2 regions of the Streptomyces sp. NPDC021212 genome follow, and region 2 is predicted to be linked to the other one. Evidence: riboswitches for the same ligand, from Rfam matches in the RefSeq annotation. Region 2 holds a riboswitch; the other holds the start of a gene.
What was found. Region 2 has a riboswitch for S-adenosylmethionine ahead of ACH4SI_RS29825 (aminotransferase class V-fold PLP-dependent enzyme). Riboswitches for the same ligand answer to the same signal wherever they lie in the genome.

Region 1 (4,196 bases), on a different contig from region 2:
GGCGAGGTCCTGGCGCGACGGGTAGGCGAAGGCCACGTGGACCACGCGCTCGCGCCACTCGGGACGGGTCTCCAGCAGGCGGCGGTAGGCCAGCAGCCCGCGCACGATGTTCTTGGACAGCTCGGTGCGATCCACCCGGACGATCGTCTTCCGCCCCGGGCCGATCTGCTCGCGCAGCGCCGCCAGCCGTTCGTCCACGTCGGCCGCCCGCGACCGCTCCCGCAGGAAGGTGGCGTCGGCGCCGAGGCCGTGCACCCCGAGCCGGGTCTCCCGGCCCTCGAAGCGCACGGCGGCCGCCGAGCCGTCCGTCCCCCGGACGACCTCCGCGCCCAGCACCGCCGCACAGCAGTCGGCGAACGACGCGGCCCAGCGCCCGGTGAGGAAGGCGGCACGGTCGCCGCCGAGGATGCCGCGCAGCACGCCCGCCGCGACATCGTCCGGCAGCAGCCGGTAGTAGTCCGGGGGCGCCCAGGGCGTGTGCGAGAAGTGGCCGATCCGCAGGTCGGGGCGGCGCGCCCGGAGCAGCCCGGGGACCAGCGCCAGGTGGTAGTCCTGCACCAGCACGACCGCGCCCTCGGCCGCCTCCTGGGCGAGCGCGTCGGCGAAGGCCGCGTTGTACGTCTCGTACGCCGCCCACTGCGCGCGGAACTCCGCGTCGAAGACCGGCTCGACCGGGGTCTGGTAGAGCAGGTGGTGGACGAACCACAGCACCGAGTTCGCGACGCCGTTGTACGCCGCGGCGAAGACATCCGGCGCGATGTCCAGCATCCGCACCTGCTGCCCGCCGGTGTGGTCCGCGTCCAGGTGGCCGGTCCCGGCGCGGCGCGCCGCCTCGCGGTCGCCGTCGCCGAGCGCGGCGCACACCCACACGGCCCCGGCGTCGGGCCCGATCGCGCTCAGGCCGGAGACCAGCCCGCCGCCCCCGCGCTTGGGGGTGAGCGAACCGTCCTCGCCCAGCGCGTACGAGACAGGGCCGCGGTTGGACGCGACGAGGATCGGTGCGCTGCGTTCAACGGCCATGTCGCGAGCCTAGCCATCGGACACCCGGCGCAAACGTACGTACGGTTTCTTGTGCCCGGGAGAGTTAGGCGAAGCTATGCCGCGCGCCGCTCCTGGTACTCCGGGATCTCGATCATCGGCGGCCGCTCCTCCGTGTCCACCGCCGTGGTGCGCGGCTCGAAGCCGTTCTCACCGCGCTCGAACTGGGTCAGCCGCGGCCGCACCAGATGGCCGCGGGCCAGCCGCAGCTGGGCGGTGCGGTAGATCGCCGCGGCCATCCGGCCGAGCGCCTTGCCGTCCTGGTGGCGGTGTTTGCGCACGCCGATGTCGACCTGGGCGAGGGCGTCGAGCCCGACCGTGTGCAGCGCGTCGACCAGCAGGCCCAGCTCGACCCCGTACCCGACGGGGAACGGCAGCCGCTCCAGCAGCGAGCGCCGGGCCGCGTACTCGCCGCCCAGCGGCTGGACGAAACCGGCCAGCTGCGGCCAGTGCAGGTTCAGCAGCGGCCGCGCGACCAGCTCGGTGACCCGGCCGCCCTGGCCGGCGGCGTCCCGCAGCGGACGGTCGTACATGCCCTTGACCAGCTGCACCCCGGGGTCGGTGAGCAGCGGCCCGACGATCCCGGAGACGAAGCGCGCGTCGAATTCGCGCAGGTCGGCGTCGATGAAGCAGACGATGTCGCCGCTGGTCGCCAGCAGTGACCGCCACAGCACCTCGCCCTTGCCGGGCAGCGCGGGCAGGCGCGGCAGCAGCGCGTCGCGGTGGACCACCCTCGCGCCGGCCGCCGCGGCGACCTCGGCGGTGCGGTCCGTGGAACCGGAATCCAGCACCACCAGCTCGTCGACGAGCGGCACGGCCTCGGTCATCAGCTCGCGGCGGATCGCGGCGGCGATCTCGCCGACGGTCGCCTCCTCGTTCAGCGCGGGCAGCACCACGCTGACGCTCGTCGCCGTGTGGCGCTTCGCGGCCAGCAGGCGGTCCAGCGGACGGTCGTCGGCCGACCAGGAGCGGTGCTCCAGCCAGCGCTCCACCTCATCCAGCACCTGTTTTGTCTCCCTGCTGTGATCGCTCGGGCGTGATGGTTGTGATCCATCTCGCGGTTCGGACGTCTGGCTCAACCCTCCGGGCCGTCGGTTACAGTCTTGAACAACGCACGTGACCTTCGTATGTCGGGGGCACGGTGTGACAAACGCCCCGGGTCCGGCCCGGTGGCCATACCGCTCATCCAGAGGGGCAGAGGGAACGGCCCGTTGAAGCCCCGGCAACCCTCCAGCTGGTCTCGCGTCCTGTAGCGAGGCTCCCAGCTCGGGAAGGTGCCAATTCCGTCTCGTGGCGAAATGCGTCCCGAGGAAGATGAGGAGAAAGGGCCTCGCCTCCATGGCTGTGCAATCCGTCGAAAGCTCAACCACTTCCGCTGCCGCTTTCGGCCCCGCCGTCGCCCTGTCCTGCCGCGAGTGCGGTGAGCGCTTCGACCTCGGCCCGATCTTCGCGTGCGGGTCGTGTTTCGGGCCGCTCGAGGTGGCGTACGAGCTGCCGAGCGGCGACCCGGAGGCCCTGCGGAAGCAGATCGAGGCCGGTCCGGACAACATCTGGCGCTACGCGCCGCTGCTGCCCGTCCCCACGGACGTGGCCACGCTCCCCAGCCTGAGCCCGGGCTTCACCCAGCTCGTCAAGGCCGACCGGCTCGCCCGTGAGCTGGGCGTCACCGGCGAGCTGCACGTCAAGGACGACTCCGGCAACCCGACCCACTCCTTCAAGGACCGGGTCGTCGCCATCGCCGTCCAGGCGGCCCGCACCTTCGGCTTCACCACCCTGTCCTGCTCCTCCACCGGCAACCTGGCCGGCGCGGTGGGCGCCGCGGCCGCCCGTTCCGGCTTCCGCTCGTGCGTCTTCATCCCGCACGACCTGGAGGCGGGCAAGGTCGTCATGGCCGCTGTCTACGGCGGTGACCTGGTCGGCATCGAGGGTACGTACGACGACGTCAACCGCTTCTGCAGCGAGCTGATCGGCGACCCCGTGGGCGAGGGCTGGGGCTTCGTCAACGTCAACCTGCGGCCGTACTACGGCGAGGGCTCCAAGACCCTGGCGTACGAGATCTGCGAGCAGCTCGGCTGGCGGCTGCCGGACCAGATCGTCATCCCGATCGCCTCCGGCTCCCAGCTCACCAAGATCGACAAGGGGCTCAAGGAGCTGATCAAGCTCGGTCTGGTCGAGGACAAGCCGTACAAGATCTTCGGCGCGCAGGCCGAGGGCTGCTCCCCGGTCTCCACCGCCTTCAAGGCGGGCCACGACGTGGTGCGCCCGCAGAAGCCGAACACCATCGCCAAGTCGCTGGCCATCGGCAACCCGGCGGACGGCCCGTACGTCCTCGACATCGCGCGCCGCACCGGCGGGGCGGTGGAGGACGTCACCGACGAGCAGGTGGTCGACGCGATCAAGCTGCTCGCCCGCACCGAGGGGATCTTCGCGGAGACCGCGGGCGGCGTGACCGTCGGCGTGACGAAGAAGCTGATCGAGGACGGTCTGCTCGACCCGTCCCTGACGACCGTCGTCCTCAACACCGGCGACGGCCTCAAGACCCTCGACGCGGTGGCCCCCACCACGGGCCCCTCCGCCATCATCCGCCCCACCCTTGACTCGTTCCGAGAGGCTGGCCTCGCATGAGCGTCAACGTCCGAATCCCGACCATCCTGCGTACCTACACCGGCGGCCAGGCCGAGGTCAGCGCCGAGGGCGCGACCCTCGCCGAGGTTCTGGCGGACCTGGAGAAGAACCACGCGGGCATCGCGGCCCGCGTCCTGGACGACACCGGCAAGCTGCGCCGCTTCGTGAACGTCTACGTCAACGACGATGACGTGCGGTTCGCCGAGGGCCTGGCCACGGCCACGCCGGACGGCGCCGGAGTGTCCATCATCCCCGCGGTCGCGGGTGGCTGCTGACGCTCCATCACCCCTCTCACCTCTGGAAATCGCCCCGTCCGGGAAGAAACGGACGGGGCGATTCCGTGTGTTGAATCGCGATACAGTTGCCCCGCCTCCCCAGCGGCCCCGGCGCCACCACATATGAGAACTCGTCAACTTGTGCGCAAAGTGTGTGCGCGATTTGTCGGGTTGATGCCCTATGTCCCGCCAGGTTTGCCCGAACTTCACAGGAATTCTCCACTTATTCCCGATCGGCCGCGCCCAGAATTCTCGTCC
Region 2 (4,196 bases):
CACGTGCTGCCTGATCTTCGTCCTCGGACCGGCCTCCGGGCTCGACCCCCGCTACGGCTCCGGCGGGGACCTCCTCCAGGCCCAGACCTCGTACTTCGAGCGCTGGGGAGTCGTCCCCAGCGCCCTGTGGAGCGGCACCCCCGCCGAGCCGCTGACCCCGCTGACCGCGCTCTTCGTCCACGGCAACTGGCTGCATCTGCTCGGCAACATGCTGTTCCTCTACGTCTTCGGGGCCATGACCGAGCAGCGCATGGGGCGTATGCATTTCGCCCTCTTCTACCTCGTCACCGGCTATCTCGCGCTCCTCGGCTACGCCGCCGCCCATGCCTCCTCCCCGCAGACGCTGGTCGGCGCCTCCGGCGCCATCTCCGGCGTCCTCGGCGCCTTCCTCTGGCTCTTCCCGCGCGCCCGGGTGACCAGCCTGTTCCCGTTCCTGTTCTTCCTCCCGCTGCGCTTCCCCGCCTGGGCCGTACTGATCTTCTGGGTCACCCTCCAATGGCTCGCCGCCCGCCAGGCCGACGCCCGCCCCGGCGTGGCCTACCTCGCCCATCTCGTGGGCTTCACCCTGGGCTTCCTCTACGCATGGGCCCGCTTCGGGCGGCCGGATAGAGTGGGCGGCGCAGCCAGGTCCAGCGAGGGAGAAAGCCAGCCGTGATCACTTCGATCGTGCTCATCAAGACCAGCGTGGACCGGATCCCGGAGACCGCCGAGAAGATCGCCGCGCTGGAGGGCGTGAGCGAGGTCTACTCGGTCACCGGCGCGCACGATCTGATCGCGATGGTGCGGGTGGCCCGCCACGACGACCTCGCGGACATCATCACGGGCCAGATCAGCAAGTTGCCGGGGGTGGCCTCCACCGAGACCCACATCGCCTTCCGGACGTACTCGCAGCACGACCTGGAGGCCGCGTTCGCCATCGGCCTCGACAGCTAGGCGCAGCCGGGCGCGCCCTAGCGCGCGGGCACGCAGCGGCCGTCCTCCGTGCGGTAGTCCCACTGCGCGCCGTCCCGGACCAGCTCCTTCACCGCCCGGACGAAGCGCTCCACATGCTCGTCCGGGGTGCCCGCGCCGAAGCTGACGCGGATCGCGTTCAGGGAGCGCTCCCCCGGGGCGGCCTCGGGCGCGCCGCACTCCCCCGGCTCGCCGGGCTCGCTGTCCAGCAGGGTCCGCAGCAGCGGATGCGCGCAGAACAGCCCGTCCCGTACGCCGATCCCGTACTCCGCGGACAGCGCCGCCGCGAAGTGCGAGCTGTTCCAGCCCTCCACCACGAACGACAGCACGCCCACCCGCGGTGCGTCGTCGCCGAACAGCGACAGCAGCCGCACCTCCGGCACCTCCGCCAGCCCCTCCCGCACCTTCGCGATCAGCTGCCGCTCGCGCGCCACCAGGCCGTCGAACCCGGCCTCGGACAGCGCCTTGCACGCCGAGGCGATCGCGTACACCCCGATCACATTCGGCGAACCCGCCTCGTGCCGCGCCGCGGTGGTGTGCCACTCGACGTCCACCCCTCCGTCGTCCCGCCGCGCGACCTTGCGGCTCGCGCCGCCGCCCGCCAGATACGGCCGCGCCTCGCGCAGCCAGTCGGCCCGGCCCGCTAGGACGCCCGCCCCGAACGGGGCGTACAGCTTGTGGCCCGAGAACGCCACCCAGTCCACGTCCGCCGTCGCGATGTCCACCGGGTGGTGCGGGGCCAGCTGCGCGGCGTCCAGGACGATACGGGCGCCGTGCGCATGCGCCGCCGCGGCCAGCGCCTCCACCGGCCACAGCTCACCCGTCACGTTCGACGCGCCCGTCACGCACACCAGCGCCGGGCCCCCGTCCCGCTCCGCCAGCGCCTTCTCCAGCGTCTCCACGGCCTGCCGCGGCGAGCGCGGCGCGCTCAGGTAACGCACCCGCACGTCCTCCCGCTGCTCCCACGGCAGCAGCGAGGCGTGGTGCTCGGTCTCGAACACGAACACCTCCGTACCGGCGGGCAGTACGGCGGCCAGCAGGTTGAGCGAGTCGGTGGTCGAGCGGGTGAACACCACCTGGTCGTCCTCCCGGCACCCCAGAAACGCCGCGACTTCCTTGCGGCTCGTCTCGAAGAGATCCGTCGACAGCTGCGACAGATAACCCGCCCCGCGGTGGACGCTCCCGTAGTACGGGGCATAGGCGGCGACGTCGTCCCACACCCGCCGCAGGGCGGGCGCGCTGGCCGCGTAGTCGAGCGCGGCGTAGGTCACCTCACCGCCGGTGACCAGGGGCACGGTGACGTCGCTGCCGAGGACGGGGAGCGGGGTGGCGGTCTGGACAGCAGAAGGGCACACGGACATGGCGAATTCTCCTGATGGGTGGCAGGCATGCGGAACATCGCTCGACGCACGGCTGATCCGGGCGGAGCCTTGCGGAAAACGGGCGCTGCGGCCCTAGCGCATTCGCTGCGTCACGGAAGAACTCCCTCGACCACCAGGACCCCTAGTGCGAGGGGTCCGCGCTTGCCGCGCGCCTCGCTGCGAGCGGCCTGGTCATCACCCGGGGCACCCCGCCACGGACGGAGGGTTGCCGGACAGCGGGCCGGGGCCGAAGTCGCTGTCGCTCGTGACCTGGAGGGATTGTGCCACACCGCGAGGCGGCGCCCACCCTCTGTCCGCATCGCGGACATGTTCCCCACCCCGCCCCTCCCCGAACCGGGGGCAAGCCCCCGGCCCCCGGGTGGGGGCTCCGCCCCCACACCCCCGCTCCTCAAGCGCCGGAGGGGCTGAGTGGTGGGGCACCGGAGGTGAGCCATTGCCGCCCCGGGCCCCGGGCGGGGGCCGGGGCCGCCGCGCCGCCGGCTTGGCTCCCTCGCCCACAACCGTGCGCGCCGGACGGGGGCGGGTGATCGTACTCGCGTACCGGAGCCGGGGGTCCGGGGGGCTCGCCCCCGGTTACGGGAAGGGGCGGGGTGGGGAAAGAACCGCGCCCCTGGGGCCCCGCCCCTCCGCCATGGCCCGCAACCGCGCCCGCCGACCCGACGGCGGTGACGACACGGCCGAGCCCCGGGGCCTGCCCGCCGCGCGGCGGAGCCGCACATCGGTGCTGTGGGAAGGGGCGGGGTGGGGGAAGAATCGCCACCGCGCGCTACGACGCGTTGCTCGCCCTCACCCATCGCTCCAGGGCCTCCCTCGCCGCGCCCGAGTCGATCGACTCGGCAGCTCGGGCGGCGCCCGTCGCGATGCGGGTCTTGAGCGGGGTCGTGGGAGGGTCGCGGTGCCAGTCCAGGGCCGCCAGGGCCGCGCCCGCGTTCAGGAGGACCGCGTCGCGTACAGGGCCCGTCTCGCCCGCCAGAACGCGGCGTGCCACGTCCGCGTTGTGCGAGGCGTCGGCGCCGCGCAGGGCCTCCACGGGGGCCAGTGCGAAGCCGATGTCGCGCGGGTCGAAGGTCTCCTGCCGGACCGTGCCGTCCCGCACCACCCACACCTGGGAGGTCGCGGTCACGGTCAGTTCGTCGAGCCCGTCGTCGCCCCGGAAGACCAACGCCGAGGAGCCGCGCTCGGCCAGCACCCCGGCCATGATCGGTGCCATCCGGGCGTCGGCGACGCCCGTGACCTGGCAGCGGACCCGGGCCGGGTTGGTGAGCGGGCCGAGGAAGTTGAACGGGGTCGCGATGCCCAGCTCGCGGCGGGCCGCCGCGACGTGCCGCAGCGACGGGTGGAACTTGACCGCGAAGCACATGGTGATGCCCGCTTCCTCGGCGATCTCGGCCACCCGCGCCGGGCTGAGGTCCAGGTTGACGCCGAGCTTCTCCAGGACGTCGGAGGCGCCGCTCGCGGAGGACGCGGCGCGGTTGCCGTGCTTGACCACGCGCGCGCCCGCGCCGGCCGCCACGAGGGCGGACATGGTCGAGATGTTGACGGTCTTGGCGCGGTCGCCGCCCGTGCCGACGATGTCGACGGTCGGCCCGGGCACCTCGATCGTCTTGGCGTGCCCGTACATGGCGCGGACGAGGCCGGACAGCTCGGCGACGGTCTCACCCTTGGCCCGCAGCGCTACCGCGAACCCGGCGATCTGGGCGTCGGTGGCCTCGCCGCGCATGATGCGGTCCATGGCCCAGGCGGTGTCGTCGGCGCTGAGGTCCTGGCCGTCCAGGAGGGAGCTGAGCACGTCCGGCCAGGTGCGGGCCGTCGCGGTGCTGTCGCCTCCGGCTGGGGTCACAACGTCCATGGTCCGCTCCTGAG

Region 1: it holds a riboswitch for S-adenosylmethionine, as region 2 does, so the genes downstream of both, thrC (threonine synthase) here and ACH4SI_RS29825 (aminotransferase class V-fold PLP-dependent enzyme) in region 2, are expected to answer to the same signal.

What each region holds. Positions count from the first base shown of each region.
Region 1 covers NZ_JBIRPZ010000016.1:30,681-34,876, forward strand. Annotated here, with positions in the region: gene ACH4SI_RS34420 (trehalose-6-phosphate synthase) at 1-1,020, opposite strand, end outside; gene ACH4SI_RS34425 (glucosyl-3-phosphoglycerate synthase) at 1,095-2,042, opposite strand; SAM riboswitch class I at 2,218-2,359, shown strand; gene thrC (threonine synthase) at 2,377-3,663, shown strand; gene ACH4SI_RS34435 (MoaD/ThiS family protein) at 3,660-3,938, shown strand.
Region 2 covers NZ_JBIRPZ010000012.1:28,174-32,369, forward strand. Annotated here, with positions in the region: gene ACH4SI_RS29815 (rhomboid family intramembrane serine protease) at 1-655, shown strand, start outside; gene ACH4SI_RS29820 (Lrp/AsnC family transcriptional regulator) at 652-933, shown strand; gene ACH4SI_RS29825 (aminotransferase class V-fold PLP-dependent enzyme) at 951-2,312, opposite strand; SAM riboswitch class IV at 2,466-2,583, opposite strand; gene trpD (anthranilate phosphoribosyltransferase) at 3,100-4,182, opposite strand.